DNA from 2 places in the Maribacter sp. HS genome. Region 1 is predicted to be linked to the other one. Evidence: riboswitches for the same ligand, from Rfam matches in the RefSeq annotation. Region 1 holds a riboswitch; the other holds the start of a gene.
What was found. Region 1 has a riboswitch for S-adenosylmethionine ahead of VBZ51_RS15295 (homocysteine S-methyltransferase family protein). Riboswitches for the same ligand answer to the same signal wherever they lie in the genome.
Positions count from the first base shown of each region.

Region 1 (16,347 bases):
TTTGTGTCAGCTTTTTTCCAGTCGCTATAAATTTCATCATTACTAGAAAATAATTCTTTTACTTCCTTCTTGGTAATTTCCTTATCGTCTTGATAATACTCCATTCCCCATATGCCCGTAAACGTCGTAATTTCTTGTGCAGAAACGTTTATGGCCATTGCAAACAATACAATTAAAAAACACTTTACCTTCATGTCAATAAATTTAAATTTGATAATCTCATAGCGTTAAAAAGTTACTTTAATTGTGCATTGGGCTGATAATAGAAGGGAATAGACCATTTAAATTCTTTAACATCACCTAACGTTTTAGTGACCAACAGGGTATTATAACCTTTTTTCAATAACTCTTTGTCAATAAAACCTACAATACCAAATTGTTCTGAAACGGCATGGTCTTTCTTTAGGAAATCAATATTTAACAAAGTACCATTGAGGGTAACCTTATGATATTTTTCATAACAATCAAGATAAAATTTTCTTGATTTAACTCTTTCCTGTTCATTGGACAAACTATCGTCTTCTTGATATTCGCCGCAAGTAGCAGCTTGATAATTACGTTCATGATGAAATACGGGAATAAACAGCTTTACAGTCTCACCCGTTATAATATCAGACTGTATTTGTGGAGTCAACAAAAATGATTCATCAGGGTTTTGATCACTATAATAACTCAAGTACATTAGATTTACATCATGATCTTTTGGAAAAATCAAATGAGGAATGTTGGTATCTTGAAATTTCACTAATGTCAAAAATATGCCTGATGCAAAAAACGATAGCACGAGATAAACTAAAGACTTTTTCTTCTTAAAATTAGACCCAAAAACCATTGAAACCTGCAGTAAATTACGGTATAAAGGACCATAGGTAACCATTGATGTAAATTTGACCAATTTAAACATCCAAGTTTGTACCAATACATTAGACTTGTACTTTTTTAAATTTCCGATGACACTAAAAATCATTTGTAATACAAGAAGACCTGAAATTATAAATAAAGGTATTAACAGTATATAACTTGGCACATAATCCAACAACAAATTATATATCAGCATATAAATACTTAAAAACAAAGACATGTAAGAGTAAATCAATAGAATAGTAAATGCTGAAGAAAAAATTACACTGCATAATTCATCTACCTTTTGAATAGTATCTTGTTGCTTTGGGAGTATGGACAAAATCTTCTCGGTATAAATTTTAGAGTATACACTATCTTCAATACTATAATCTGGAAAAACAGAATTCAACCCTACTAATCCAATCCAATACGCTCGTAAAACGAAATGAATTACGAACATAGAGACCAGAATACTAATAGCCAACAAGCCTAAAAAAACAATCATATACCCATAAATGTATTGCTCAACGGGTAATAGATCAATGTATTTATTTGTAGCCCATTCTATTAAACCAAATAGTTGAAACGTTCCAAAAATGGCAATTGCAGAAACTAGCAATTCTGCTTCCCAACTTTCTTCTTTAAGTCGTTGAAGCCATTTTATGTTCTTTTTTTTCTCTTCAACTGGGGTGGTTTCTGGTGGTAAGCTCATTCTATATTAAAAATCTCACGGTTAGCGAGACTAATATACCCTTTCTTTAAATTTTAAAAAACATTAAATCAGTTGGAATCAAGCTCATCAAAAAAAGAATCTATCACAACATTAAGATCTTCTTGTACTTTAGGGTCTGTACTATTGATCAGAATTGAAAACACCAATTGCTCTTTTGGATACACGAAAAAATTGGAATACCCACCTACCCCACTACCCACATGCCCAAAAAACTTACGCCCTTTGGCATCTTCACTTACCTGCCAACCTAAACCGTAGTATGTAGAATTACCGTTTACTAGCTGAGCAGTTAAAAATTGATTCAAAATATCTTTTTCGATTTCTATTTTCTCATCTAAAAATGCTTGCCCGAATTTTGCAATATCTTCTGAAGTTGATAAATAACCTCCACCAGCAAGCTTATAAAAGATATCTACGGGAGTCGCTTTTCTAAACCCGGACAAGCTTTTGGTATAAAATGCAGTTACATTGTTCTGTGCTTCGGATGTTGCAATAGCATTCACATCTATATCCGATTGCTTAAGGTTATCATCAGGATGCCTTCTTGGTATGTATGTGTTTTTCATTCCCAAGGGATCCAATACTTTCTCCTGCACATATGCTTCAAACGGAATACCACTTGCTTCTTGCATGGCCGCCGAAATCATTACCCAATCAAAACTATTGTACAAATATTCGGTATCTGGTTCAAATACCAACGGATCGTTTTTAAAGATTGACAAACCGTCCTTTATGCCAAAAGGTTCGTTCAAGGCGAATTCCTTGCCTTTATACACGCGTATACCTGCAGTGTGGCTAGCCAATTGACGAATAGTGAAATCCCACTTTTTCTTGGGGTAATCTGGCAGATAGGTATAGAAAGATTCGTCTAATGAGATCAACCCTTCTTGCACCATATGTGCCAATGCGGTAGCCGCTATAGGCTTGGATACACTTGCAATTCTAAAAATTGAGGATTTTGGGTCTACATATTTTTTGGTATTTAAATCCGCATACCCATACCCTTTTTGGAAAATGGTTTTTCCTTCTTTTAAAACCGTAATTGCCAATCCTGGAAATTTGTTATCGGCATACATATCTTGTAAAATAGCATCTGCTTTTACCAATCCGGTCAAAGTCGGGTCATCTCCCAACACTCGTTTAGTAGCGAATACATTTTTCAGATATTTTAAAATGGGATTCATTCCACAAAAATCAATCTTCCATTATACAATTCTTCCACTTCAACAGTTGCTGGTCGGTTATAGCTTTGTAAATCGCCAGTACCCCTTAATACTCCGGTAAGACTTTCTTGCGGATTCACTAAAATATCATTTGAACCTCTATGGTTTATGGTAACACGATCAGTGATCAATGCTTCAGCCTCAATTCTAGAATCACCCGCAGCTATGGTAATACTCATACTTTCCGCTGTTCCTTTCAACTTAAAATAGGCAATGCCGTTAACCGTTAAACTTAACGAAGCCACTTCTAAATCTAAATCAAATTCCCCATCTGTTGTTTCTGCTTCCGGATTCGTAAAACTTTCGGACAACAATCTTAAGCTATCAAAAGCCAAAACTCCGTCACTTTTAATAGGAAAACCTGTACTGCTACGTATACTGGTCAAATTAGGGGTAGTTACGTAGATCGTAGTGGTAGCATAATCTCTTACATAATTACAATCGTTCGTATCCGTCAGTAATAATTGACCATCTTCTACAACAGCAGAAACCTCATTTCTAAGATTTTCACCGGTTTCTATTTCTACTTTTTGGGTGTCGCCTTGTTTTATAACTAAAGTCACATTTTCAAATACGGTAATACTCGTAAATTCAGCTACTGTAACTTCTTCTCGTATCATATCACCTGTACTCTGAAAACAATCTGAAGCGTTTTCGGAGTCGCAAGAATTACCTATGAGCAGCAAAACAAACATAGTAGTGAAGGTCAAAAATGTTTGGCACATCCCTTTTGTCCAAATGTCTATTTTATGTTTTCTATTTTCTAACATCATATTTCTACAATCGTATTCCTATCCCAAATTCTACCGCTTCCGCTTTTGCGCCGTGAGACTTTAAGGTTACCGCCCCAAAAACCCTATCTCCAAAATAGCGCTTTAATCCCACACGCAAATAGGTGCGACCTTCAAAATCGAACGGATAATACACGTAGTAGCCAAATTGTGAAATGACGGACATTTCATTAATGAACAGTTCATGACCCGCAAATACACCTACCCTTTTATAATCATCATCTGCATCCACATTATTCTCTGGAAAAGCAATACTTTGATACCTGATCAACTCTTTCAAAAAATTAGAAAAGTATACATCTGTTCCCACTTGAAGAGCACTTTTTCTTCCAACCCTTTTATCGGCATAGGCAGAAAGCACTACAAAGCCATATTGACCGGAATCAATAACATCACTCTCGTTTAAACCAGCTCTCAACGCAATATTGTAACGCAATGGCTCAGTCAATTTTTCTTTTCCCCTGTGTACATAATCAATTTCAGCACCACCATCTAGATCATATACAAAACCGGCATTAAATGCCAAGGTATTAGTAGACGTATTCGGTGCCCTAAAATTGGCGTTGGAATAATGAATTACGGACACACCTGCCTTAAAACCCAATCCTTTTATAATATTCTCTTTATGATAGTTCAGCATTAAGTAGGTTGAACTTAAAAAATCCGAGCCGTAGGCATTATTTCTAAAATTGGTCTCTTTATCGTACGGGTTAGTAGCGTATGCAATACCTTGCCCTACGCGTAATTGCATGTTCCGCCTAAAAAAGTAAAAATTGTAGTGCGCATACAAACCATAATTATCGCCCAACGTGCTGTTGTTCGTATTCTGATAAATAAAAGAGTAACCCAGATCCGGATAATTATACAACTCTTCCCATTCTTCTTCCCCGTACGTTTTGCGGTTATAACTTAAAATAACCCCTGCCGGGTGCGATGTGATCAAATGCGAAATATCTGGATTGTGCAGTATGATGGAACCATAGAATTGGTTGGCATCAAGCGTGTACTTCTTTTTCTTGGTACCTTCTTGCGCAAAGCAAAAACTTACCGATAGCATTACAATGGTTAGAAACTTAAAATTCATTGTAGGCAAAAATAGTTATAAGTATCAAGTACGAAGTATTATGTACAAAGTATTATCATTATCGGACATTTTGTACGTAATACGCTCTACTAAATACTTTTTAAACCTTTAAAATAGTGCTTCCGCTATTGCCTTAATATTATCGGATTTCCCCATAGAATAGTAATGCAATACAGGAACACCTGCCGCCTTCAATTCCTTAGATTGTTGAATTGCCCATTCTATACCTACTTTACGTACATCTTTGTTGGTGGCGCAAGCATCAACAGCTTCTATTAAATCTTGCGGCATATCTATTCTAAACACCTGCGGCAATAATTGCATGTGCCTCTTTACGGCAATAGGCTTAATGCCCGGTATAATAGGTACGGTAATTCCAATTTCCTTTGCAGCTTCTACAAATTCAAAATACTTTTTATTATCAAAGAACATTTGCGTAACCACATAATCCGCACCGGCATCTACCTTTTCCTTTAATCGCTTTAGGTCCGATTGTAATGATGGAGATTCTAAATGTTTTTCCGGATAACCCGCCACCCCTATACAGAACTCACTACTGTGCTCGCTCTCCACGGTTTCATGTAAATATTTACCTTTATTCAAATCCTGGATCTGCTTTACCAAATCTATAGCAAACGGGTGTCCTCCATCAGTAGGCTCAAAATATTTTTGCTCACTTCGGGCATCACCACGTAAAGCCATTACATTCTGTATGCCTAAATAATGACAATCAACCAACAAGTATTCCGTCTCCTCCTTGGTGAAACCGCCACAAAGCACATGAGGCACCGTATCTACATTATATTTATGTTGAATAGATGCACAAATACCCACAGTACCAGGTCTCATACGTGTTGTTTTCTTATCTAAAAGCCCTTCTTTTTTAATATAGATAGTTTCTTCACGCGATGTAGTCACATCAATGAACGGAGGGTTAAACTCCATTAAAGGATCAATATTATTGTACAATTCCTGAATATTTTTCCCCTTTACCGGCGGTACGATCTCAAAAGAGAAAAGTGTTTTTCCCTTTGCATTGGTGATATGGTCTGTAACTTTCATTTTATATTCTTTTACTCTTGGTTATGAGCAAACCTTCAAGAGGCTTATTTACTTTAATTCTTCTTTGGGCGTTCGGGCGGGCTTTTCGCTATATTTTTTCTATTTCATCAACTCTTTTTACTTAACATTGGCACAGTTCAGAAATAGAAAAAGATGCCGCTGCAATCCCTAACGCATTAGTCCACTATATTTGGTGCAAGCCATTTCTCGGCTTCTTCAAACGAAATCCCCTTTCGTTCCGCAAAATCCTTTACTTGATCCAGTTTTATTTTACCAAGACCAAAGTAACGGGCTTCCGGGTTACCAAAATAATATCCGCTTACAGATGCGGCCGGCCACATGGCAAGACTATCTGTTAACTCCACACCTATGGTTTCCTTTACTTTCAGAACATCCCAAATGGTCAATTTTTCCAAGTGATCGGGACAAGCAGGATAACCAGGCGCAGGACGAATACCTTTATAAGATTCCTTGATTAAATCTTCATTGCTCAGATCTTCATTGGCGGCATAACCCCAATGCGCTGTTCTCACTTCTTTATGCAAGTATTCAGCAAATGCTTCGGCTAAACGATCCGCCAATGCCTTTACCATGATGGAGTTATAGTCATCTAGGTCTTTCTCATATTGCGCCGCCATTTCTGCCGTACCAAAACCTGTGGATACACAGAAACAACCCATGTAGTCTTGTTTCCCAGATTCTTTTGGAGCAATAAAATCCGCCAAGGCATAATCTGCGACTCCTTCCCTACGCTCCAATTGTTGGCGAAGGGTACGGAAAGCATAGTTCCCATCTGTTTTGGCTCCGCTAGGCGACCCTGTATTCCCTTCTAAACTTGAACTAGTATCGACTAAAATATCATCGTCATTAATGGAATTCGCAGGAAACAGTCCAAATACACCTTTAGCCTTTAATTTCTTTTCGGAAATTATCTTGTTCAGCATCTCTTGAGCGTCTGCGAATAAATCGGTTGCTTGTTCCCCAACAACCTCATCGGTCAATATTGCAGGATATTTACCATGTAGTTCCCAACTTCTAAAAAATGGAGTCCAATCTATATAGGGTACCAAAACATTCAGATCCAAATCTTCGATCACCTGAATACCCAATTTGTTCGGCTTTACAATTTCAGAAGTTTTCCAATCTATTTTAAACTTATTTCTCCGTGCCGCAGAAATTGGCTTATATGTTTTACTAGATGAACGGTTCAAGAACTTTTCCCTAAACACATCATAATCATCTTTTATACTTTTCTTATAGCTCGTAGATGTTTCTTTTTGCAACAAATCACCCACCACGGTTACCGCTCTAGAAGCATCGTTTACATGAACTACTGCCTCTTTATATTGTGGATCAATCTTTACCGCGGTATGTGCCTTACTGGTGGTTGCACCACCGATCAACAACGGAATGCTGAAATCTTTACGTTCCATTTCCTTTGCCAAATGCACCATCTCATCCAATGATGGGGTAATTAATCCGCTAAGCCCTATAATATCTACATTATGCTCAATAGCTGCCGCAATAATTTTTTCCGGTGGCACCATTACGCCTAAATCAACAATCTCATAATTGTTACAGGCCAATACTACACCCACAATATTTTTACCAATATCATGAACATCGCCCTTTACGGTTGCCATTAAAATCTTTCCGGCATTATCAGAATCTCCAACTTGCGGATTCAATAACTTTTCTTCTTCAATATAGGGTAATAAATAAGCTACCGCCTTCTTCATCACTCGGGCAGATTTTACCACTTGCGGCAAGAACATTTTTCCGCTACCGAATAAATCGCCCACCACGTTCATACCCGTCATTAAGTTGCCCTCAATAACTTCAATTGGCTTATTGGCAGCCAACCTGGCTTCTTCAACATCTTCAATAATATATTGATCAATACCTTTTACCAAGGCACGGGTAATACGCTCTTGTAAAGGTTCTTCTCGCCACGATAGATCTATTTTACTTTCCTTGGTTTTACCAACTACAGATTCGGCAAAATCTAGCAAGCGCTCCGTTGCATCATCCCTCCTATTTAGAATAACATCTTCTACATATTCCAATAAGTCTTTAGGAATATCATCATACACCTCTAGCATACTCGGATTTACAATACCCATGTTCATACCCGCTTTTATAGCGTGGAACAAGAAGACCGAGTGCATAGCCTCACGCACCGGGTTATTGCCCCTAAATGAAAACGAAACATTACTAACGCCACCACTTACACTGGCATGTGGCAAGTTTTCACGGACCCATCTTGTAGCTTCAATAAAATCGACAGCATTTAATTTATGCTCATCCATACCCGTTGCTACCGGAAAAATATTTAAGTCAAAAATAATATCCTCTGGTGCAAAATTTACCTTGTTCACCAAAACATCATACGAACGTTTTGCTATTTCAATTCTACGGTCATAATTATCTGCCTGACCTACCTCATCAAAAGCCATAACAATTACCGCGGCACCATATCTTTTTATGAGTTTGGCGTGGTGTATAAATTGCTCTTCGCCCTCTTTTAAGCTAATGGAGTTTACCACACATTTACCTTGAACAACTTGCAGACCAGCTTCAATGATTTCCCATTTAGAACTGTCGATCATAATTGGCACACGAGAAATATCCGGCTCCGATATAACAAGGTTTAAAAATTTCACCATGGCCTGTTTACCATCGATCAATCCGTCATCCATGTTAATATCAATAACCTGGGCACCATTTTCAACCTGCTCCCTAGCCACTGCCAACGCCTCTTCAAACTTTTCCTCTTTTACTAAACGAAGAAACTTTTTTGAACCCGCAACGTTTGTTCGCTCACCAACGTTTATGAAGTTCGTTTCTGGGGTAACAATTAGGGGTTCTAGGCCGCTAAGCTTTAGAAAACGTTGTTCGTTATTCGTTGTTCGTTGTTCGTTCTCTTTACTCATAACTTCTTGTGATAATTTATGAATCCGTTCAACAACTTTTTCACTCTTTCTATTTCTTTCAAAACGATATCTGTATCTGAAATATAATTTAAATCTCCTGCTAAAATCAACTGGGTTTCCAACTCGAATAAGGAGCCTCTAGCAATATGTAAAAAATGAATTGTTTCTTTATTGGATTGTCTTCCACAACCTTCAGCAATATTTGAAGGAACAGATATAACACATCTTCTCACCTGTGAGGTTAAAGAAAATTGCTCATCTTGTGGAAAGGACTTCGTCAAAACATATACTGTTTTCACCAACATCCTAGCCTGCACCCAAATATCTAATTCTTTATAATCCATATCATATTTAAAAAACCACGATAAACCATTAACGAGCAACGAAAAACGATTTATTTACCGACAACTGTCAACTTTCTAGGTTCATACTTGGCTACCACCTCAGCAATCGCAGTAATATGTTCCGGAGTGGTTCCGCAACAACCGCCAACTATATTTACCAATCCTTTTTCCGCGTATTCTTTGATCTGTTCCGCCATTTGCTCAGGAGTTTCGTCGTACTCTCCAAATGCATTTGGCAAACCGGCATTGGGGTGCGCTGAGACCGCATGTTCACTTTTGGTGGACAACACCTCTAAATGAGGTACCAACTGGTTTGCACCTAAAGCACAATTAAACCCAACCGATAAAATAGGAATGTGGGATATGGATATTAAAAATGCCTCGGCCGTTTGACCCGATAACGTTCTACCGGATGCATCGGTAATAGTACCACTAACCATTATGGGAACATCTATATTTCGTTCTTCTTTAACTTCTTCTATGGCAAATAATGCCGCCTTGGCATTGAGGGTGTCAAAAATGGTTTCTACCAATAAAATATCCGACCCACCATCTAATAAAGCTTCTACCTGTTGTTTATATGCAATACGTAGCTCATCAAAAGAAATAGCCCTGTAACCTGGATCATTTACATCTGGTGACATACTTGCCGTTTTATTGGTGGGTCCAATACTACCGGCTACAAAACGAGGTTTATTTGGTTCTTTTGCAGTGAACTCATCTGCTACCATTTTGGCAATACGCGCAGATTCATAGTTAAGCTCATACACCAAATCTTCCATAAAATAATCTGCCATAGCAATCGTAGTTCCGGAAAAGGTATTGGTCTCTACAATATCTGCCCCAGCATCAAAATACTGACGGTGAACATCTGCTATAGCATCGGGTTGCGTTAACGACAACAAATCATTGTTACCTTGCAACGGATGTTCCCAATCCTTAAAGCGTTCTCCCCTAAAATCTTCTTCAGTAAACTTATAACGTTGAAGCATAGTACCCATGGCACCATCCAGTATTAAAATACGCTCTTTTAAAATTTCTTTTATATCCTTCATTTTACGCTTAACAAATTATTTGTTCGCTTTAAAATATATGATATCAAGTAAGGAAAGGAAGGTAATTATGTTCTTTCTTTAGTTATCTGTCCTTTTGAATTAGGATAGAATGTAGCACCTTCTTTTCCATTACGGAAAGGGTTGCCAAGGTTTCACAGGGTCTAGTCCCTCCGCCTTTCTTGATAACAATACAATTTAATTAGGAACGAATTGCAAAGTAACGGCACTACTCGCTCTTTACCAAGACTTCAATGGTTTTTTTAGCCAACGAAATTCTTAAAAAATGTCACAAAAAAAGCCCCCGCACGTCTAAAGCATCCGGAGGCCGTACTACTCAAATAATATAATTTATGCGATACTCTGCACTACTTCTTTCTTTGCTTCTTTCTTAGAACCATCAAAACCTTCAACACCACCAACAGTAGTATATTTCATTACAAAGCGCTTACCTGGATTGATCTGCTGGTATGCATATTGACACATAACGGCTGCTTCATGGAAACCTGAAAGTATCAATTTCAACTTACCTTCGTAAGTATTAACATCACCAATGGCATATACTCCCGGTATATTGGTCTGGTAATCTTTTGCGTTATTTACCTTAATGGCATTTTTCTGAATTTCCAAGCCCCAATCACCTATAGGACCTAATTTAGGAGACAGACCGAATAAAGGAATAAAATTATCCACTTCTAAATAAGTATCTTCTTTTTCCTTGTCCGTGTGCTTAATAACCACTGCCTTAAGTTCATTTTCACCGTGCAGCTCTTTTACCTCAGCTTTGGTAATCAACTTGATTTTACCCAATTTCGCCAGTTCAGATGCTTTTTCAACGGAATCCAATGCCCCTCTAAATTCATCCCTTCTGTGTACCAAGGTTACTTCTGCCGCTACATCGGTCAAAAATATAGCCCAGTCCAAGGCAGAATCACCTCCACCGGCAATAACCACTTTTTTATCGCGATATACTTCTGGATCTTTGATCATATAGGAAACACCTGTATCTTCAAAGTTTACAATATTAGAAATAGGTGGTTTTCTTGGCTCAAAAGAACCCAGACCACCTGCAATTACCACTACAGGTGCATTGTGCTTTGTTCCTTTATTGGTAGTTACCACAAAAGAACCATCTTCTAACTTATCTAGCGTTTCCGCTCTTTCTCCCAAGGTAAATCCTGGTTCAAAAGGCTTTATCTGTTCCATAAGGTTGTCTACCAAAGTACCTGCCAAAATTTCTGGAAATGCAGGAATATCATAGATAGGCTTTTTAGGATATATCTCTGAACACTGACCACCTGGTTGTGGCAATGCATCTATTAAATGCGTTTTTAACTTTAATAATCCTGCTTCAAATACCGTGAACAATCCGGTAGGTCCCGCTCCTATAATGAGCATATCTGTTTTAATCATAATTCTCTTTTTAGTAAAAAGTAATTCTACAAAGTTGACATCATTCTATACAACTACTTTTTAGCTTCTTTTAATTTCACTTATTCTATATACTTATCCTTTACTAAATATGCTATGCTTTATTTACTTCAACAAAACTGACATTTTCTTCAGCAAACTTATGAGTTGCCTCCGCTAACGCTTCACGATGTCTAACTACTTCTCCTATGATAATGATAGCAGGATTAGAAAGCTTTTCTTTCTCCACCACATCAACTATGGTATCTATAGTCGCAACTCCTATTTTTTCATTCTTTCGTGTTCCGTTCTGAATTATAGCTATAGGTAATTCCGATTTACCTTCAGACTTAAATAATTCTACTATCTGAGGGAGTTTTGACATCCCCATCAATATGACTACCGTAGCACTACTTTTTGCAGCTAAGGCAACATCTGTTGATAGTTTATGCTCTTTTGTAGTTCCTGTAATTACCCAAAAACTTTCTGAAGAACCTCTTTTTGTTACCGGAATATTTTGATATGCAGGCACACTTAAACTTGACGATATGCCTGGTACCATGGCTACTTGCAACCCATGGGAAGCGGCATATTCCATTTCTTCCGAACCACGACCAAATACAAAAGGATCCCCTCCTTTTAACCGCACCACATGTCCGTTAGATTTTGCCCTACTTACAATAAGCTCATTAATTTGCTCTTGTTGATATGCATAGCATCCTTTGCGTTTACCTACAAAAATCAATTCCGCATTCTTGGCATAATCCAGCAACTCCTCGTTCACCAAAGCATCGTACAAAACCACATCGGCATTTTCCAGCGTTCTGATCGCTTTTAACGTAATCAGCTCCACATCACCTGGTCCTGCACCAACTACGGTCAATTTAGGTTTCTTTATATGTTGTAAATGATTTGCCATTATCTATGCTTCTGCCAATTCTTGCTGTCTGAACTTTTCAACAGTTTCCAAAAATTCTTTCGCATCCTTTATGTAAGATTGTGCAAATTCTTTTGTTGGTTCGTTCTGATTTAATTGAAGTACCAATTTTTCAAATCCGCCAGCTACGGCAATTCTGCCATCGGCAACAAATTTCTCATCAAAATCCTTAATGATACTTACGTGGGTATTCACTTTTGTATTTTCTGCGGTCAACATCGCCTTAGCCGAGTTTACCATAGAAGAATATGCGTGATAGATACTGGCAGACCATTTTTCGGCATCGAACATTTCTTGTGCATTCTGAATTTTCTCTTCACTTTCAAAAAGTAATGTTGCGATCAAGTCGATAACAACACCGGCACACTCACCTACACCTATAGCTTTTTCATAACGCTCCGTATTACCCCAATCTATAAAGTCTTCTGGCGTTAAATCATCTATTGATGATAATGGGGTAAGAAAATCATAGAAATACATTTGTCCTTTTTCGGCATAATAATCCGGGAACGATAGATCTCCACCGTTGGCATCAAAATCATTTAAGATCAAACGCAATGCTTCCGGACCTCTTTTACTTGGCACTTTTACCACCTTGTCCGCAAAACGACCATTACCGTTACCATCATTGCTACCGCCCAACAATACCTGAAGCGCAGGAGCTACCAATTTATCCTTTGTACGAACGGACATGCCCTGAAAACCAATATTTGCCATATTGTGCTGCCCACAGGCATTCATACAACCACTGATTTTTATAACAACATCATCGTTATTAATATAATCTGGGTATTCTGTTTTTATCACTCTTTCCAGTTCCTCTGCAATTCCTGTACTACTTGCAATTCCTAGGTTACAGGTATCCGTACCTGGACAAGCGGTGATATCAAGAGCCTTATTATAACCAGCCTCTACAAAACCTAACTTTTCCAATTCAGTATAAAAGAATGCTACGTTCTCTTCTTTTACGAAAGGAATCAAAATGTTTTGACGTAATGATAATCTTAACTCACCCGCTGCATATTTCTGCACCAAGTTTGCCAATAAACGTGCTTTATCCGTATAGAAATCACCCAATAACACTTTAATACCCAAAGCAACATAACCTGGTTGTTTTTGTGGTATTACGTTGGTAGATTTCCACTGTTCAAAAGCTTTTACGTCACTAATCTCTACTGCCGGAACCTCTAATTCTGACACCTTTACCTTAGGATATGCCTCTGGGTCTATTGGAAAAGTATCAAAAGGTACAGCCGTTTTCTCTGCCGCCAAAAGCTCCTTAAATCCGTCAAGACCTAAATCTTTCAACAAGAATTTCATTCTAGCTTTAGCTCTACTTTTACGTTCACCGTAACGGTCAAAAACACGAACCACGGTTTCCATTAAAGGAATTATTTGATCCGCAGGCAAAAAGCTATACAACTCATCCGCATGTCGTGGTTGGGAACCCAATCCGCCACCAAGCATTACTTTAAAACCTATTTCACCATTTTGTATTTTGGCTATAAAGCCCAAATCATGCATATAAGACAAACCGGTATCTGAATCACTTGCGGAAAAAGAAACTTTGAACTTACGTCCCATTTCTTGACTTACAGGATTTCTAAGGAAATACTGAAATAATGCGTGTGCATATGGTGAAACATCAAAAGGTTCATCAACATCAATACCAGCCGTTTCACTTGCGGTTACGTTACGTACCGTGTTACCACAGGCTTCCCTTAAGGTAATTTCATCTTTCTCTAATTCTGCCCACAACTGCGGCGTTCTATTCAAATCCACATAGTGGATCTGAATATCTTGGCGTGTGGTAATATGCAATCTACCTGTAGAATATTCGTCCGATACATCACAAATACGAAGCAACTGCTTAGAGGTCACCTTACCATAAGGCAACTTTATACGAATCATTTGAACCCCTTCTTGACGCTGTCCGTAAACACCACGTGCCAATCGAAGACTTCTAAATTTTTCTTCATCTAGCTTGCCACCATGAAACTCATGAATTTTACGTTCCAATTCAAGAATATCCTTTTCAACTACCTGATTTTCTAATTCTGTTCTAAAACTTTGCATTGCTTAGTATTAAATGTTCAGTATAAATACCGATGTAAATTATTACTATATTTTGCCTATAGATTTTATAGACTTAATAAAAACAGTCAATATAAAATTGACATGTTTTTATTAACTTATGAATCCTGCACCTACGGTACTGTTGGATTTTGTATCGATCAATATAAATGAACCGTTTGTTCTGTGATTTTTAAATTGATCATAGAATATTGGTTTATTTAAACGGAAACTCACTTGAGCAATATCATTCATGCCCAAAGACTCCGTTTTTTCATCTATACCAGAATAATCCGGAGCAATCTTATGGTGCACTTGCTCTACCTTAGCCAATACTTTATTGATACCATGTTGAACAATATATTTATTACCGGCTGCCAAAGGCAATGAATCCATCCAAGAAATTGTTGCCGTAAATTGCTTGTCTACCGTTGGCAGGTCACCCGCTTTCACTAACATATCTCCGCGACTCAAATTAATTTCATCTTCCAATGTTATGGTTACCGATGATCTCCTTGATGCCGTTTTATATTTCTTGTCATGAAAATAAATATCCTTTATTTTAGAACGTGTCTGTGATGGAAGCGCCACTACCTCATCGCCTACGCTTAATTCACCACCATATACTTTACCGGCAAATCCTCTAAAATCATGGTGTTCATCCGTTTTTGGACGGATAACATATTGCACCGGGAAACGTGGTGTACCCACATTGAAAATATCCTTTCTATCCAATGCTTCAAAATGTTCTAACAAAGACTGCCCTTTATACCAAGGGGTCTTGTCCGACAAGTTTACTACGTTATCCCCTTTCAACGCGCTTACAGGAATAAAAGTAATTTTCTGATCTTGATAATCTCTCTTTGCCATCAATGCCTCAAAATCAGCTTTAATTGCATTGTAGGTTTCTTCAGAATAGTCTACCAGATCCATCTTATTAATAGCTACCACTACATCTTTTATGCGTAATAGGTTATTGATAAAAAAGTGTCTATTAGTTTGCTCTATTACCCCTTTACGTGCATCGATCAAAATGATCGCCGCTTGTGAAGTTGAAGCTCCAGTTACCATGTTACGCGTATATTCTACGTGCCCAGGTGTATCTGCTATAATGTAACTTTTCTTTGCCGTTGAGAAATAGATATGGGCTACATCTATCGTGATACCTTGCTCACGTTCCGCTACCAGACCATCTGTTGCCAAAGAGAAATCCAAATAATCATATCCCTTTTGCTTACTGGTCTTTTCTATTGCCTCTAATTTATCGCTGGTCAGTGACTTTGTATCATACAATATTCTCCCAATCAAGGTACTTTTACCGTCATCTACACTACCTGCTGTTGCTATTTTTAGTACTTCCAATTTCGTTGTTCGTTGTCGGTTGTTGGTTGTTAGTTTTATTCGTGATCTACCATCAACGAACAACTAACAACTATCAACCAGATTAAAAATATCCTTGTTGTTTTCTTTTTTCCATTGCCGCTTCTGAACGCTTATCGTCTATACGCGCGCCACGCTCTGAAATGGATGAATCCCTAATTTCCTCTACTACCTTATCGATCGTTTCTGCATCTGAAAGAACGGCTGCCGTACAAGACATGTCGCCTACGGTACGAAAACGCACCAAACGCTCTTCCACTACCTCATCTTCTTCCCTAAAAACGATACCATCTTCTGCAGACCAGATCATACCGTCCCTTAAGAAGGTTTTACGCTTATGTGCAAAATAGATGGAAGGAATTTCAATTTGCTCCTCTTTGATATACGACCAAACATCTAGCTCCGTCCAGTTAGAAATAGGGAACACTCTTACGTTCTGCCCCAATTCTATTTGCCCGTTCAACATATCGAACAACTCTGGG
Region 1 covers NZ_JAYLVV010000006.1:85,130-101,476, reverse strand. The annotation lists gene VBZ51_RS15335 (hypothetical protein) at 1-194, opposite strand, end outside; gene VBZ51_RS15330 (hypothetical protein) at 236-1,555, opposite strand; gene VBZ51_RS15325 (serine hydrolase domain-containing protein) at 1,624-2,760, opposite strand; gene VBZ51_RS15320 (head GIN domain-containing protein) at 2,757-3,572, opposite strand; gene VBZ51_RS15315 (acyloxyacyl hydrolase) at 3,577-4,674, opposite strand; gene metF (methylenetetrahydrofolate reductase [NAD(P)H]) at 4,783-5,736, opposite strand; gene metH (methionine synthase) at 5,913-8,669, opposite strand; gene VBZ51_RS15300 (four helix bundle protein) at 8,666-9,013, opposite strand; gene VBZ51_RS15295 (homocysteine S-methyltransferase family protein) at 9,064-10,068, opposite strand; SAM riboswitch class I at 10,148-10,257, opposite strand; gene VBZ51_RS15290 (NAD(P)/FAD-dependent oxidoreductase) at 10,417-11,478, opposite strand; gene cobA (uroporphyrinogen-III C-methyltransferase) at 11,591-12,394, opposite strand; gene VBZ51_RS15280 (HEPN domain-containing protein) at 12,398-14,488, opposite strand; gene VBZ51_RS15275 (sulfate adenylyltransferase subunit 1) at 14,600-15,847, opposite strand; gene cysD (sulfate adenylyltransferase subunit CysD) at 15,930-16,347, opposite strand, start outside.

Region 2 (16,347 bases), on a different contig from region 1:
GATGAGTCCTCCTGGTAGGCAGTTTTCCATTGCCAATCAATTAATTGAACAGGAAGACTTGGATTTTGAACAAGCATTGGAGTTGTTGCTGAAGCTTGGTTTTGCAACTAATGATGCTGCGGTTTCTGCTTGGGATGATAAATACACCTATAATTCAGAAAGACCAAGTAGATTTATTCTGGAGTACATCAACGATGATTTTCAAACAAATTTAGCACGATTCATTTCCAGCCCCAATCCAGCTTTTCCGGCTTACCCGTCAGGGCATGCTACATTTGCAGCGGCGGCATCGGGAGTTTTTATAGACATATTTGGGGGAGACGCCATTAACTTTACCGATAGAACCCATGCCGGAAGATCAGATTTTGATGGCACCCCTAGAAGGTTCAGTTCTTTTACGGAAATGGCCGAAGAAAATGGATATTCTAGGATACCATTGGGTGTACATATACAAGCTGATAGCGATGAAGGCGCTCGTTTAGGTTATGAGATTTCAGCCGCAGTGAACAACTTTAGTTTATCCCCTAATTTTTAATTCTTAACCCTTGGATTGTAGAAGTTTCGCCAGTAATGGCGAAGCTTTTGCAATACCATATTTCTACCGTTACCCTACCCTAATTTATTTGACCTCCATGACAGAAAACTACTTTTTAATTTTTATCAATCTTTTAAAAAACAATGTAATATGAAAAAGTGTTTTGTCCCAATTTGCTTACTAGTGATTATTTTAAGTTCGTGTAGTAAAGATGAGTATATAGATATAACCGAAGAAGAACAACTATTGGTCAATGATGAAAATAATGATACGGTTGTTGATGATAATGAAGAAAATACTAATGACCTTACCATTGATTCATCTATATTAGCCTTGCCGATTCTCCTTTCAATTATGCCAATATACTTTTGCCAGATTTTTTCTTGGATAATGATGTTAGAAATGAAGATAATACCCCTAACAATAACGAAATAACAGATAACGGAGCAACTTTAGGCAGGGTGTTGTTCTATGATACTAATTTATCTAGGAACAATACTATTTCTTGCGCGTCTTGCCATATTCAAGAACATGGTTTTTCTGATCCTACTGCCTTAAGTACAGGGTTTAATGGTGAATTAACTTCAAGAAATTCAATGGGGCTGGCAAATGCCAGGTTTTATGAAAATGGAAGATTTTTTTGGGATGAAAGAGCGGCTAGTCTAGAAGAGCAAACATTGGTTCCAATTCAAGACCTTTTGGAAATGGGACTAACTTTGCCTGAATTGGAAGCAAAACTGTCGGTCGTAGATTATTATGAAGCTTTATTCACTAATGCCTTCGGTGATGACAATGTTACCAGTGAGCGTATAGCATTGGCATTATCTCAATTTATACGTTCTATGGTTTCATATGAATCTAAATTTGATGAAGGTTTGGCACAAGTAAACGATATAGATGACAACTTTCCAAATTTTACAAATTCAGAAAATAGAGGTAAGCAACTTTTTATGAGCAACCAGACCAGATGTTTTGATTGTCATGCTACCAATGTTTTTGTGGGTGATGCTGCTAGAAACAACGGGCTAGATGCTACTATTACAGATCCGGGCGTGGGCGGTATAACCGGTAATAATAATGATTTGGGTGAATTTAAAGTGCCATCTTTAAGAAACATTGCTTTAACAGGACCTTACATGCACGATGGTAGATTTGAAACTCTTGAAGAGGTTATTGAGCATTACAATAGCGGTGTACAGAACAACCCAAATTTGGATAATAGACTTACGCAAGGTAATAACGTTCGCCGATTGAACTTATCCGATAATGACAAACAAGCATTAGTTGATTTTCTACATACCTTGACCGATACAGAGTTTATCATTGATGAGAAATATGCCGATCCGTTTATAGAGGATTAACCATTCATTTATTTCAATAGGTTTATAATTCAAATTAATATAATTAGTTAAAAAATCTTTTAAGCTAAGCTGTATTATTGGTTTGATGTAAATTTGGCGTTCAATTTAAAAAAAGCTCAATACTAAAACTCTTATTCTACCTCTTTTATACGCACTCTAGCAAGTGTTAAGCGTAATATTTATTAGGTTTTTAAGAAAAATTGGGTTTAATGATTAGAATGAAATTTACTTGATCTAATACATAAAAAATGAATTATGAAGTATAAAATGTTAATAGCTGTGTTGGCAATTTTTAGCACAACGGCATATGGGCAATGGCAAGTCTCGGCAAGTTCTGGTTATGCCGTTGGAAGTGCAGGTATGAAATTGGGAGAACGAATTACGACAACGGAAACAGAAAACTCATATGGCAGTTATGGAGAAGGCACAAACTTTCAACTTAGAGGCACCTATTTTTTTGACGACTCTTTCGGTTTTGATCTTGGAGTAGGTTATTTGCATGGTGCTGACCAGGATATTTCTGTTGTTAGTCTACCGGATACAGAAGTGAATGCTGTTGCAAGGGCAAGGGCATTTGGTGCTTCCGCATCTGTGGTATATAAATTTACCAATAATATATATGGACGTTTTGGAGCATTATTAAAATTGGGAGGTAAAACGGAAGGTGTCATTTATCAAAAATCTGTTTTTTCTGAAGCCGAAGCCGAGGCTTTTGGTGTACCGGAAGGCTCTTATTCCGAAACGAACTATAAAGAGGATTTTCATGGACATTTTCCTTTAGGGTTCGTGGGAGCTCTTGGATATAAATATGATTTAGATGATAATTTTAGCCTGTTTGTAGAAGCTGAATATTACGGTATTAGTTTAAAGCGTAAAGATTCTGAAATATCCGAATTCAATACAGATGTAAAACTACCTGATGGTACTGTAGCGGTTAGTGGGCTATATACCATTGATAATTTGCCAGAAGGTGTAGATAGAACTACTACGTACGTAGATAACCTCTCGAATACCAATACTGATACTTCTAAAGAACTGTCCCAAAAAGTACCATACTCTTCTTTTGGATTAAATATTGGTATTACTTACAAATTTAATAAAGCAACGAATTAAGTTTTCATTATTAATCTTCTACAAAAAAAGAACCCCCTGTTTATCTTAAACAGGGGGTTCTTAGCAAATAACTCAAAATGAAAATAAACGTATTAGGGGGAATACGTTTATATGGAAGGTTTTATTTTAACAAACCAAGTATACCTTCCAATTCGGTTAAATTAAGGCTAGCGTTATTATCAGTGTCCAATACATCAAAATTTTCAGAAACTTCGCCAATAGCTTCAGTTGAGCTAATAGCTTGATCATTGTTGGTATCCAATAGGCTAAATAAGCTCGCCACCTGCTGTACCGTAGAATTAGAACTTAGTGAGCTTAATAATGTAGCAGCATCGGACATAGATGAGGTGTTCATGTTCTTTACACTGTTACAACTGGTTATTGAAGCAATAATGATAAACGTTGCAATTACTTTTTTCATGGTTATGTGTTTTAATATTTATGTGTTACAAAAGTATATTTACCTCTTAGTAAGTGAAAACAATATATACCAATAGTGTAATTATTACTACGTATCTATAGAATCAATAGATGAAAAATTTTGTAATACTTAATTGTTGGCATCGGCCTTAAACCAAATATTAATGGAGACTTCTTCTGGTCGCTGATCTTGTGGTGGTGTTCCTTGAGAACCTCCTCTACCTCCACCGCCAGGACCACCACCTTGACCACCTCTGCCACCTCCAGGTCCACCACCTTGACCTCCAGCACCAAAACTAACATTTGAGCCCACAGTTTTTGTTTCTGATTTAGTTTTTGGAGTCACAATACCAATGGATAATTTGGATAGTTTGGTGTTATTATCAGCAATGCTATTTTTTGGTATTTTTAAGTGATAATGAAGTTCTTTTGAAGCTTCGTCAAAGTTGTAGTTTATGGTAACACCTAGATTGTTTAGGTCTAAATGAAATTCTTCTTCATGGTCAAAATTAATAAAGCGTGCCGTTCTGGGCATTTCTTCCAATAGCTTGTTCATGTCCGGTCCTTTCCGCTCTTGTTCATCCGTTTTTTTACGAGTATTGCTATCTCTTTCATTTCGTTCTGGACGTTCTGGCGGAGTAATATTGATTGGATATTGAATGGAAACATTTTTCTTCTTTTTTCCTTTAACATCAAAATACACGTAAAAGCCCTGGTGCAACATAGACATCATAGTAGCTTGGTCTGCTGTACTTAATTGGACCATAATATGTTCTGCGTCTATAATGCTTTGATAAGTAATATTATCCTCTGTATTTTGAGCTTGCCCAATTGCCCAACCAAATAACAATAATAGCGTAGTATATATTTTCATTTTTTTGATCTTAGTAATTTTGGAATGGTAAACCTATTGATAAAACAAAGACTTAAGAGGAATTTTAAGTGTATGCCATAAGATTTAAAGCGAATGCCTGAACCTTTACCGGTTACATATTTGAACAATGCTAGTTGCTTATATTTCATCATGTAGATGAATTTTAAAAATAGAAAAGCTCCAATATTGCTATTGGAGCCCTTCGTCATCAATCAATCAATCAAAAAAACTATCTTTAATTATAGACCTAATGCGGTTATTGCATCGTCGTCTTTTGTAAATGCATACGCACGCCACGGTCTATTGTAATTTGTAAATCTCCACAGCACATCTCCGTCGCTATTAACTTCCCAAATAGCACCTGTGCCTTCGCAGATAAGGGTGTTGCCATTGCTCATTCTAACCCCACTGCCTAAACCATTACTATATAAATCGGTATCTGTGAATTCCCATATTAATTCAGGCTCATTATCTTGACCGGCTACCAGTTCATAAGGCGGACTCAATTGGTATTCTGCTACTGCAGACTGGTTATCGTATTTGTTATTTACAAATACCAACATCTTATTATCATCAAAAAGATTAGGATAATGTACCCTGTTCATGGTAACATCACCAACATTGTCATAAGTAAGGGGGTTTCCAAAACGGTAAACCAGGTCACCACCTAAATTATAGTTTCCGCCGGTATTGGTGGCAGCCTCTTCTGTTGAGGTGCTATGATCAATAACCCAAACCTCGCTATAAAAGTTAACGGTCATGTATAAAAGGTCGTTCGTTTCATCTAGGGTTATACCGTTTACATGCATAATGTCACCATCAGTTTGATCATTATTATAATTGATGTCAATAAGGTTGGGAACATCGGCCACGACACCAAAGTTCAATTTGCTTTCATCATAATCTTGAACAATATGGTCTGTAGCATGCCACTCCCAAACTATTTCTTGGGTTAAAGGATTCATTTCAATAATAGCTTCAGGGTAAATATTAAAATTACCCGAAAATCCCATCTCGGCAGCATCTGCAGCACTTACTTCTTCCCATACGGGAAATATGATATTTCCGTTCGATAAGTAATTTACATCATGATGTGAGATGTAGGTACTAGTAGAATAGTCCACTTCCCATTCAATGGATTGGTCTGCGTTTATTTTTCTAAATCCGCCACCATAACCACCAAAGGTTATCTGTGGATTATCAGCTTTTATCGTAGCTACCAAGCTGCCATCAGATTGAAGCATGGCATCATTACCCAATTGGTCACCATTGAAATCCCAATCAAATAAAGTATTACCATCATGATCAATTAAATATACCCCATTGTCTGGTGCAACGGCTAAAATATAGGAGTCACTGTCCACAGTACTACTTGCCTCATTGGTGTCGCTAGTATCATCTGTTGTTTCTTCTTCGGTGATTGAAACATCATCGGAATCATTACTGCAAGAGGTTAAGAAAAGCAGGCATACAAATAATGCAGTTGTTCCTAAGTTAAGATTCATTTTTCTCATCGATTTTAATTTTTAGGGTTGTTATACGGTTTAAGCATCTAAGTAGGTATAGATACCAGTCTCCGTTTAGATTTTAAATGTAGTTCGAAGTTTAAATGAGAATGAAGCTTCTCAGCGAATGGAGCGTATAATTCAGTAAAAGCCCCTATTGTATAAGTGAAATTTTTTAGCCTTTTGTCATCTTAAAATGGCATTTTCTGTAATTGGTCGAAACGGTTTAAATTAAGATATAATTAGTATAATTTTTGATTTTATGTACTGATGGTTTATTAATTTTGCGCCCTTAAATTATCAAGAATCTCAAATAGAGATAGCAACCTGCAATAACGAGCAAGGTGCTAAAAGCGATAAGCCAATACCTTGGAAAAAACGTTAAATCCTTCCTCTTGTATTTGCTATAGCTCTAAACGTGATTCTACAAATAACCATATATGACTCAAGTAAAAGCTGTAACAGCCAATGCAAAGGCACTTATTCCATTTTTAATATTCATTGCAATATTTCTAGGCGTAGGCATTTTTCAAAATGATTTTTATGCCCTACCCGCTCCTATTGCCGTAATTGCTGGTATACTGGTAGCATTTCTCATGTTTAAGCAATCTATGAAGGAGAAAATTGCCATTCTTTTAGAAGGGTGCGGTAATGATAAAATTTTGACCATGTGTCTTATATACTTATTGGCAGGAGCATTTGCAGCGACAACCAAAGCTATGGGCAGTGTAGATGCTATTGTTCATTTAGGTCTGGATGTTATCAGCGGACACTATATATATGTAGGTGTGTTTGTAATTGCTGCATTTTTGTCTATTTCTACGGGTACCTCTGTAGGGGCTATAGTAGCGCTGGCTCCAATTGTAATTGGTTTTGCGGATACTGGTAATTTTTCGCTGGGTATTTTGTGCGGTGCCTTGTTAGGAGGTTCCATGTTCGGTGATAATCTATCGGTAATTTCAGATACCACCATTGCTGCTACACAATCACTGAACGTAAAAATGAGTGATAAGTTCAAGGCGAATATCAAAATAGCTGTACCTGCTGCCATTATAAGTATGGCCATTTTAATGTATGAAGGTCTAACCATGAATACCGTAGGAATGGAAATGGAAGAGTATCATTATTCCATTCTTAAAATTTTGCCTTATTTAATTGTAATTATACTTTCAGTAATAGGTGTGAACGTTTTTGTGACGCTTGTATTGGGCGCAATTTCGGCTGGAATCTTAGGTGTCTTTTATGGTGATTTCACCGTGTTGGAATTTACAAGAATATCATATACAGGCTTTACCAATATGACGGAGATATTTCTTTTATCATTATTAACGGGTGGTTTGGCCGCTTTGGTGACGTACAATGGCGGTATAGCGTTTATACTATTAAAAATTAAAACTTTTGTAAAAAGTAAGAAGTCGGCACAGTTTGGTATTGCAACATTGGTATCAACTATTAATATGGCAATTGCGAACAATACGGTCTCCATAATTATATCTGGACCCATTGCTAAATCTATTAATGATGAGTATGCTTTAGAGAACAAACAGACAGCATCTATCTTAGATGTTTTTGCTTGTATAACTCAAGGGTTATTGCCTTATGGAGCTCAAGTACTTATGATTTTGAGCTTTGCAAAGGGTAGTATAACTTATTTGGACCTTGTAGGTAATACTTGGTACCTTTTGTTATTATTGGTGTCTACTGTGTTGTTTGTAGGATTAAAATCTAAAAAGTAAATAGCCTACAGGAATATTAAAAAACATTCTCAATAGCATTTAAATAAGGTATAATAAAATGTAGCGATTAACTTTTCATCAAATTCTCTAAATCTTCAGGTGTTCTAGGTAAGTCCGAACTTAACACTTCACAACCATCTTCCGTGATTAATATCATATCTTCTGTAAATACTGAAATATTGTTATCATGATTATAATACCACGGCTCTACAGTAAATACCATGCCTGGTTTTAAAAGTGCATTCGATAAGTTTGGATCGCCTGTTGATAAGCCTAAATGGTGACCAAAAAACAAACCTACTTGCATATATTTTTTTGAGTGTTCAGGAATAATGGTATTGGTGAATTTCTGCACATCCTTAAAGGTTATTCCTGGTTTTAAAAACTTAATAATTTCATCAGCAATTTTGGTTTCCATCATCAGAATCTCTTTTTGTTCATTTGTGAATTTACCAGAAACCGGAAATGTTCTTCCTATATCACTTACGTATTGTTCATATTCGCACCCTACATCAAAAATAACAAGATCTCCATTTTGCATAATACGGTTTCTCCGATTATAATGTGTTGCTAAAATTCTCCAGGGCCAATGAGAATTTGGTCCGGATTTTATGATGGACCCAAAGGCTAGCCTTTGTGAACCATTTTTCTTGAAATCGCCTTCTAAAACGCCTTCTAAATAACGTTCGTCTATTCCTGGTTTTATAGCTTTTGCTGCCTCTTTAATACCTTTAACTGTTATATTTGCCGCCTGTTTTAAGATTTTTACTTCATTTTCAGATTTTATCATACGTACTTTGGCAATTGCTTCGTAGATATTTTCAAAACTTAAATCTGTATGTCTCTTTTTGATTGCCTCTAAAAGAACTTGAACAGGAGAATAGGTAGCTATGTAGTCATTGGGTGCAAATTTTACTTCACCAGGTCTACCGTTATTGATTAATATTTTAGATTTATTGGAGTTTTCTAAATTCAACAGATTGGTAAAATCTTCTATGGAAGCGAGTGGGATACCTGTTCTGTTTATGATACTATTGTCATATAATAGAGGTCTTCCGGGAAAATCATTTTTTCTAGAACTGTTTTCAAACCTGATATCCTGTTCTGGTGTATAGATAATAACTTTTTGATTATTCAAGTTCAAAACTAAAATGGCATTTGGCAATTCTAAACCGGTAAAGTAATAAAAATCATCTGTTTGCCTAAATGTTTCACCAAATGAAAATCCGTCTTTCGCGGGAATTAATACTAGCCCCTTTTTATTTAATTGGGCTAATTCAGTCATCAGATTTTCTCGTCTAGTGTTTAATTCTTCTTTTGTAAAAGGTAAATTAGTCCACTCAAAATAAGATTGCACCGGTGTTTGACCATTTACAACCACCATAGCTAAAATTGATACTAAACATGTTAAAATTACTTTCATTTTCTACTTTTACTTAGATTGGTTATCAGAAGTGCTGTGCTCAGCTAGGTAATGTGCCAAAATTTTCTCAACGAGTTCATCTTTAGTCAAATGGTGAAATACCGTTTTAACTTTCGTTCTAAGTTCATCTGAAATTTCTCTGTTCGGTTTTGTTTTAAATATTTTCTTGGCCCATAATAAAGTGTTGTTCTCTTCAATACTTTTGGCGTCCGCTTTTTGATATTTAGAAAAAGAAATACCCAATTCTTTCTCAAAATCGAAAACTTCTGCAACCTCCTCTTTTTGTAAAATGGTCAAAGAAAGTCCCTTTGCCCCTGCTCTGGCCGTACGTCCACTTCTATGCACATAAGCATCGTAGGTGTCTGGCAAATGATAATTTACTACGTAACCCAATTCTTTAACGTCTATACCTCTGGCAGCCAAATCGGTAGCCACAAGAATTTTAATGTGTCCCTCTCTAAATTGCCCCATAATGCGATCTCTAATAGGTTGAGATAGACTACCGTGCAACGCTCCCGAAGAAAATTTATTTATAGCCAATTTTTTTGCCAGTTTGTTTACGGCGGCCTTGGTCTTACAAAATATGATTCCGCTTTGCCCCTCTTTTGAATTCAAAAAATGTGTTAATACATCTAGTTTTTCAATGGGCTCCACAACTAAATATTTATGATCAATGCCTATATGACCAAGGGTAGACATATCAGCTTCAATATGCACCACATGTTTGGACATATAATTTTGCACCATTTGTTTAATGGCACCGGACATGGTTGCAGTGAATAGAAAAGTGCGTCTAGCTTTAGGTATGCTAGCAATAATGGTATCTAAATCGTCTTTTAATGCAGTTACCATTTCATCGGCCTCATCTAAAACCAAATACTTCAGTTTAGTAATATCTAAAGCTTCGCGTTTTACTAAATCAACTAATCTACCAGGTGTAGCGACAATAATTTGGGTAGGAGTTTTAAGTACCTCTATTTGAGGTTTAATGGGAATACCACCACATAAAGCAGCAATGGAAATATCAGTATTATTTGATGTATACGATATTAAGTTGGCATGAATCTGTTGTGCCAATTCTCTTGTTGGTGCTAAAATAACAGCTTGTACAGCTGTACTTTTGCTGTTTATCAATTGCAATAATGGTAGACCAAAAGCAGCGGTTTTTCCAGTTCCTGTTTTTGCTAAGGCAACAAGGTCATCCTTTTTGTCCAAAATTATAGGAATGCATTTCTTCTGAATAGTGGTGGGTTCGGTTATCTGTAATTCATCTAGACTTTTTTGTAAATCCGTAGAAATTCCTAAATCTGAAAATTGGCTTGGCATAAAATGATTTTAAACAAAGATAGGTACACTTTGGCTAGGGGCGGATATAATCGGTGGAAACGATTTTGTAAATTCATATTAATTAGAAGATATGATCACTTATTTATATTTGTTCCCAAGTAATCCACCTATCCATACCTTCTTTGTACCATTTATCGCCCTGTAAGAACAGAAGGTCATTACTACGTTCTACTCTAAATTCAATAGGCTGATTATAGATCAGTCCGTTTTTCCAACCAATAAAACACTTTATTAATTTATCGATTTCTTCATCTGTAGTTAAGTCCATATCCATTTTATAGAGCTGTTGGATCAATGGAATAATTTCTTCAGAACTATGGCTATCATAATGTATTAAAGGAGATAATCTAATAATCTGCTCATTGGGTTTATTGCCCGTTGCAGCTTTTAAGAACATCATAGCAATGTAATTGGCGGTGTCTGGCGGTTGATATAATATGGTTTTAGCTTGGTGCAGTACCGTTTCTTTAAAAAAATTAAATTGAGGTTTCCATTTTGAAAAATGGAATTTCTTTCTTCTGAATTGAAGCGCAATTTGTTTCCAGTTCCAAAAGTCCCTTTTAGAATCTGCTGACATTAAGGAATTGCTGGTGCCAAGAGAAATTACACGAATGGTCTTAAGGTCAACACCAAGCTTGTATGCTTCAATGATTCCCGCTAAAATAGGATTGTTGAATCCGCCTAAGGCTCCGTCCCAAAGCTCATAGAATATATCGCTACCCTTAGCCTTAAAGCGTGCAGGAAAATCAAAATATTGTACGGGAGCGTTAGATGAAGCGTTTATGGCCTGTGTAAGTCTAACGGAATCATCTCCTTCGGAATTCGATGAGAACGATTTGAAGAATTTTGCACGATTGTTCAGTGCATCGTATGTTGCAACAACAATTTTAAGTGAATCCTTTCCAATGAGTTTTGGAAGTCCATCCATTTGTATTTCATCGATTTCTGGAAATAAGCTCTCAAACGCTTCCTTTTTTCTTTTGGCACTATATTTAGGTCCGAAACCTGCATTGAAGAGTCCGAGATAATCCACCGGAAAATAGCGGTCTTTAAAAGTATTTTTATGAAATATAAGCTCCCTGTTTCTTTTCTCCTTAAAAAGGGCAATTGCCTTATCTAATGTATAATTTTCTGCCAATGCCGCCAACACGATACTGCCCCCTGAGTTTGCAATAATTAAATCAAATTTTTTAAGTATTTGGTGACCGTTTAAATTTCCGTAACGATCTTTTAAGGTAAGCAATTGAATTATTGCCCAACTTCCGCCGCCATCTAAAGATAGAATTTTATACATGTGTTATGGAATACCTACTAAGGTTAGATGTTGTAGTAAATGAAAAGGACGTGGGAACTACCTTTATTTGACATCTTAAAGTTAGTGAATTATCAGATAGAGCCGTTATAGGATGTTCTTAGAATTTATGAGGTTTTGTTGTTTTTATTTAAGTTGAAAGTTATGCGAATAAAAAAAGCAACTATTAAAGAATAGTTGCTTTTGATATTTTAAGGATTTTGTTATTTCTTTTTCTTCTTACTGAACTTTTCTGCACAAGTAGCGGCATCTATAGGTTCACCATTATTTTTATAGCAATGAACTGCTTTTGCGCGTTTACTTGAACTATTATAATAGAAGAATACACCTTGTTGATATTGTGGTCTACCGTAATAATTGCCTGGAGGTACTATAACTTTGCCATTATTGTCTATTATTGAACTGGTACCATCAAAATGTAGGATTTTAGAAAATTTACCATTTCTATCTGCATAGTAAAAATCATTAAAATCTTTATAAATTATTTTTTTGTTCTCAATAGAAAATAATGCCCTATCACTTCTACCTTCTGCATTTTTACGTTTCAATAATATAAGTTTATACTTGTTCACATATTCATAACCTTTGAACCCTTCAGATGGATCGACAAAAAATACCTTGTTGTCAAAATCAAAAAGACCTACATTTTGGTTTAAAGTTAATACCGCTAAGCTAGGTTCGTCTACGTTGTAGTGAATGTCATCATAGAATGTATTGAAAAGCAAGGTTTTAGATGCTGTATCAAAGTAATTCATTTTACCTTCTTTATTGAAAACTTTAAAATATTTGTTATTGTATTCTACCTTTTCATATTCAAATGGTATAATCGTATTGTTGGTGTTATTTATGAGACCCCATTGGTTATCTTTAACGGCAATAAAGGTATCTGTAAATAGTATGTGTCTCATTTTATCATCAACTTGTCTAAATGTATTAACAGGAATTAGTTGCTGGTAAATGGCGGGTACTTCCCAGCTTTTGGTATTTAAATTATAAATGCCCCAAGCTTTTGAATTTGCATCTTCCGCAATTATTTTTTCATTAAAGGATAGGTATGGATCCAATCTTTGTGCATTTGGTACGTCGTTAAATGAGAAAATATCACTAAAATTAGCTGGTATTGAACTCATATCCTTTAGATTAATTACTTTTTTGGAGTTATCTCCATCGGTAACAATAAAAAAATCGTTTTCAATTTGTTTTACGCTTTTGTATTTAGGTTCTATAATAATTTCTCCTTTGCCATTCATTAAACCTTCCTGTAAATCATATCCCCAGCCCTTACTAGGATCTGGTTTATTATAGTGTATAGTAAAATAATCTTGGTCCTTGCTGAAATAGTGCTTATAGACCCTAGACATATTGGATGAAAAATAATATTCTGATTTTGAATTGATTTCACTGTCAATTTTATTGCCAGAGGCATCAACTGCATGTAGATTTATAAATTTGTCATTTTCTTTTTTGCCGTAATCGTTAATACCGGTTACTATATCTCCCGTGAAGAAAATATTGTTGGTTGACATTTCCGTTTTAAAATCGTATAGATTTTTTAAAATGTTTCCCGAACTATCGGTAAATGTGCTTTGATTATCTTTTTTTATTGTTAGATAGTTATTAATAAAAATTGAACCCGGTTCGTATTTGGCATTAATAATTTTCTCTTTTAATTCATCGGTAGGTTTGTGATACTGTAAGTCTATAGTAACATATTTATCTTGTGCAAATACCGAACTTAAAGATATAAAAGCGATTAGGAAAGGAAGTAATCTCATAAAAATTGTTTGGGTTAAGTTTAATATTATTGTAACAACGTAAACGCGTTAAAGAAATTATATACAATTTGCGACAATAGGTTTAAACTTTAGTAAGGATTTAAATTTCACAAACTTATATTAAAAAATGAACGTTCATTCTTTTATTCGATATCTTTGTATAGGAAAATAAAATTATGGCAGCACTTCAAAAAAGTATAGACAAACGCAACGCATTGATAAATGCAACTATAGAGCTTGTAAATAATGATGGCTTTCATGCAACTCCTATGAGCAAAATTGCTAAAATGGCCTGTGTTTCTCCTGCCACTATTTACCTCTATTTTGAAAACAAGCAAGATTTGGTAAACAAGACATATTTAGAGGTGAAATCAAGTTATACAGCTTACGCTTTTGCTACTTATGATGAAACCATGTCGGTCAAAAAAGGTTTTGAAGTAATCTGGAAACGTATTGCTGAATTTAAACTAAAAGAAGATGCATACGCCATGTTCTTGGCCCAATGTGATAATACGCCCATGATAGATGAAGAAAGCAGACAAGAAGGGATAAGGCATTTACAACCGTTGTTAGATTTATGGAAAAGAGGAATTAAAGAAGGAGTTATAAAACCCATGTCAGATTATATGTTGTATGCCTATGCTATAAATCCGCTTTCCTTTTTAACCATTGCTCAAAATCGTGGTGCATTAGTTTTGGACGACAAACAATTGGAACTAGCTTTTGAGGCAGCTTGGAGCAGTATAAAAGTATGCGAATAGGATGAAAAAGACGGCAATTATTTTAGGAGCTTCTGGTTTAACGGGCGGCTTGCTTTTAGAGAAACTTATTGTTGATGATAGATATGAAAGCATAAAGTTGTTTTCAAGATCTAGCATAAAGGGTTTGCCCAATAAAGTGATGCAGTATATAGGTGACCTTTTAGAATTGGAACACTTTAAAAATGATTTTACCGGTGATGAAGTCTATTGTTGTATAGGTACCACCGCAAAAAAGACTCCGGATAAATCTTTGTACAGAGACATTGATTATGGTATACCTGTAGCCGCGGCAAAATTGGCGAAGGCTAATGGAATCAACACTTTTTTGGTTATTTCCGCAATGGGTGCAAATAAGAAAAGTAGTGTTTTCTATAACCGTACTAAAGGAGAAATGGAGCAAGAAGTTTTAAATCAGGCAATACCGAGAACTTCAATTTTAAGACCTTCTTTAATAGGCGGGGAAAGAAACGAACAACGATTACTAGAAAAGATAGGTCTGGTAGTTTTTAAAGTAATTCAGCCCCTATTCATTGGTCTCTTAAAGAAATATAGAATAATTAATGCCGACAGTATTGCACAAGCAATGCTCAATTTGGCAAATACCACGAGTAATACCGATGTTATAATTACGTCGAATGATATAGAACAATTAGCAAAAACAACTTAATTAAGATTAGATAATGGAATTATTGGATAAATTGAATTGGAGATATGCAGCTAAAGCCATGAATGGTGAAAAAGTTGCTGAAGATAAAGTGGAACGCATATTAGAGGCGGCACGCTTGGCTCCTACTTCTAGTGGCTTACAGCCTTTTGAAATTATAGTGGTTAAAAATCAAGAAATAAAAGAACAGATTAGACCGGTAGCATGGAACCAATCTATGATTACAGATTGTTCTCACCTTTTGGTATTTGCCGCTTGGGACACGTATACGGAAGAACGCATTAACTATATGTTCGACCTTACCAATGAAATTCGTGGTTTTAAAAATGAAGGTTGGGAAAACTATAGAAAGATGTTGTTGGATTCATACCCACAAAAAGATGAAGAGGAGAATTTTAACCACGCGGCAAAGCAAGCTTATATTGCTTTTTCACAAGCCATTGCTGCGGCAGCTTTTGAAAAAGTAGATGCAACGCCTATTGAGGGTTTTGATCCTGCAGCTGTAGATAAAATATTGGGTCTTCGTGAAAAAGGATTAAGAAGTGCGGTATTATTGCCGTTAGGCTATAGGAATGAGAGTGAAGATTGGTTGGTGAACCTTGTAAAGGTGAGAAAACCAATGAAAGATTTGGTTACTGTTATAGAATAGTAAAGTCAATGAACAATTAAAAATTAAAAGAGAAAGAAAATGAACAATTTTGAATTTAAGAATCCCACCAAAATAATTTTTGGAAAGGATACGATCAAAAAAATCGAAAGTGAAATACCCGCCAATGCTAAAGTACTTATGCTTTACGGTGGCGGTAGTATTAAGAAAAATGGCATTTACGACCAGGTAACCAAGGCACTGTCCAATTTTGATGTTATTGAGTTTGGCGGAATTCCTGCCAATCCAGAATATGATACATTGATGAAGGCGTTGAAGGTTATTAAGGATGAAAATATATCTTACTTGTTGGCAGTAGGCGGCGGTTCTGTAATTGACGGGACAAAATTCCTTTCTGCGGCAGCTGTGTATGAAGGTGACACCCCATGGGATATACTAACTAAAAATGTAAGAACCCAAAAAGGAATGCCATTTGGTACGGTTTTGACGTTACCGGCAACAGGTTCTGAAATGAATTCAGGAGCGGTGATCACAAGAGCGGAAACAAAGGAGAAATTAGCCATGGGCGGACCAGGATTGTTCCCAGAGTTTTCCGTGCTTGACCCACAAGTGATTACATCTATTCCTGAACGTCAATTGGTAAACGGTATTACCGATGCTTTTACACATGTTTTGGAACAGTACATGACATATCCTATAGAAGCATCGTTACAAGATAGATTTGCAGAAAGTATTATGCAAACGTTGATCGAAGTAGCGCCAAAGGTGATTAAAGACCCTACGGATTATAAACCTGCGGCCGATTTTATGTGGAGCTGTACCATGGCCTTGAACGGATTAATTCAAAAAGGAGTACCTGGAGATTGGGCCGTACACATGATGGGGCATGAATTAACCGCGTTGTTCGGTATTGA
Region 2 covers NZ_JAYLVV010000004.1:385,430-401,776, forward strand. The annotation lists gene VBZ51_RS11205 (vanadium-dependent haloperoxidase) at 1-535, shown strand, start outside; gene VBZ51_RS11210 (hypothetical protein) at 686-970, shown strand; gene VBZ51_RS11215 (cytochrome-c peroxidase) at 904-1,896, shown strand; gene VBZ51_RS11220 (outer membrane beta-barrel protein) at 2,152-3,009, shown strand; gene VBZ51_RS11225 (hypothetical protein) at 3,131-3,430, opposite strand; gene VBZ51_RS11230 (hypothetical protein) at 3,560-4,303, opposite strand; gene VBZ51_RS11235 (arylsulfotransferase family protein) at 4,543-5,808, opposite strand; SAM-I-IV-variant riboswitch at 6,101-6,197, shown strand; gene VBZ51_RS11240 (Na+/H+ antiporter NhaC family protein) at 6,249-7,544, shown strand; gene VBZ51_RS11245 (aminopeptidase P N-terminal domain-containing protein) at 7,612-8,967, opposite strand; gene VBZ51_RS11250 (DEAD/DEAH box helicase) at 8,977-10,293, opposite strand; gene VBZ51_RS11255 (patatin-like phospholipase family protein) at 10,397-11,608, opposite strand; gene VBZ51_RS11260 (WG repeat-containing protein) at 11,830-13,401, opposite strand; gene VBZ51_RS11265 (TetR/AcrR family transcriptional regulator) at 13,578-14,162, shown strand; gene VBZ51_RS11270 (NAD(P)H-binding protein) at 14,164-14,829, shown strand; gene VBZ51_RS11275 (nitroreductase family protein) at 14,843-15,475, shown strand; gene VBZ51_RS11280 (iron-containing alcohol dehydrogenase) at 15,515-16,347, shown strand, end outside.
Region 2: it holds a riboswitch for S-adenosylmethionine, as region 1 does, so the genes downstream of both, VBZ51_RS11240 (Na+/H+ antiporter NhaC family protein) here and VBZ51_RS15295 (homocysteine S-methyltransferase family protein) in region 1, are expected to answer to the same signal.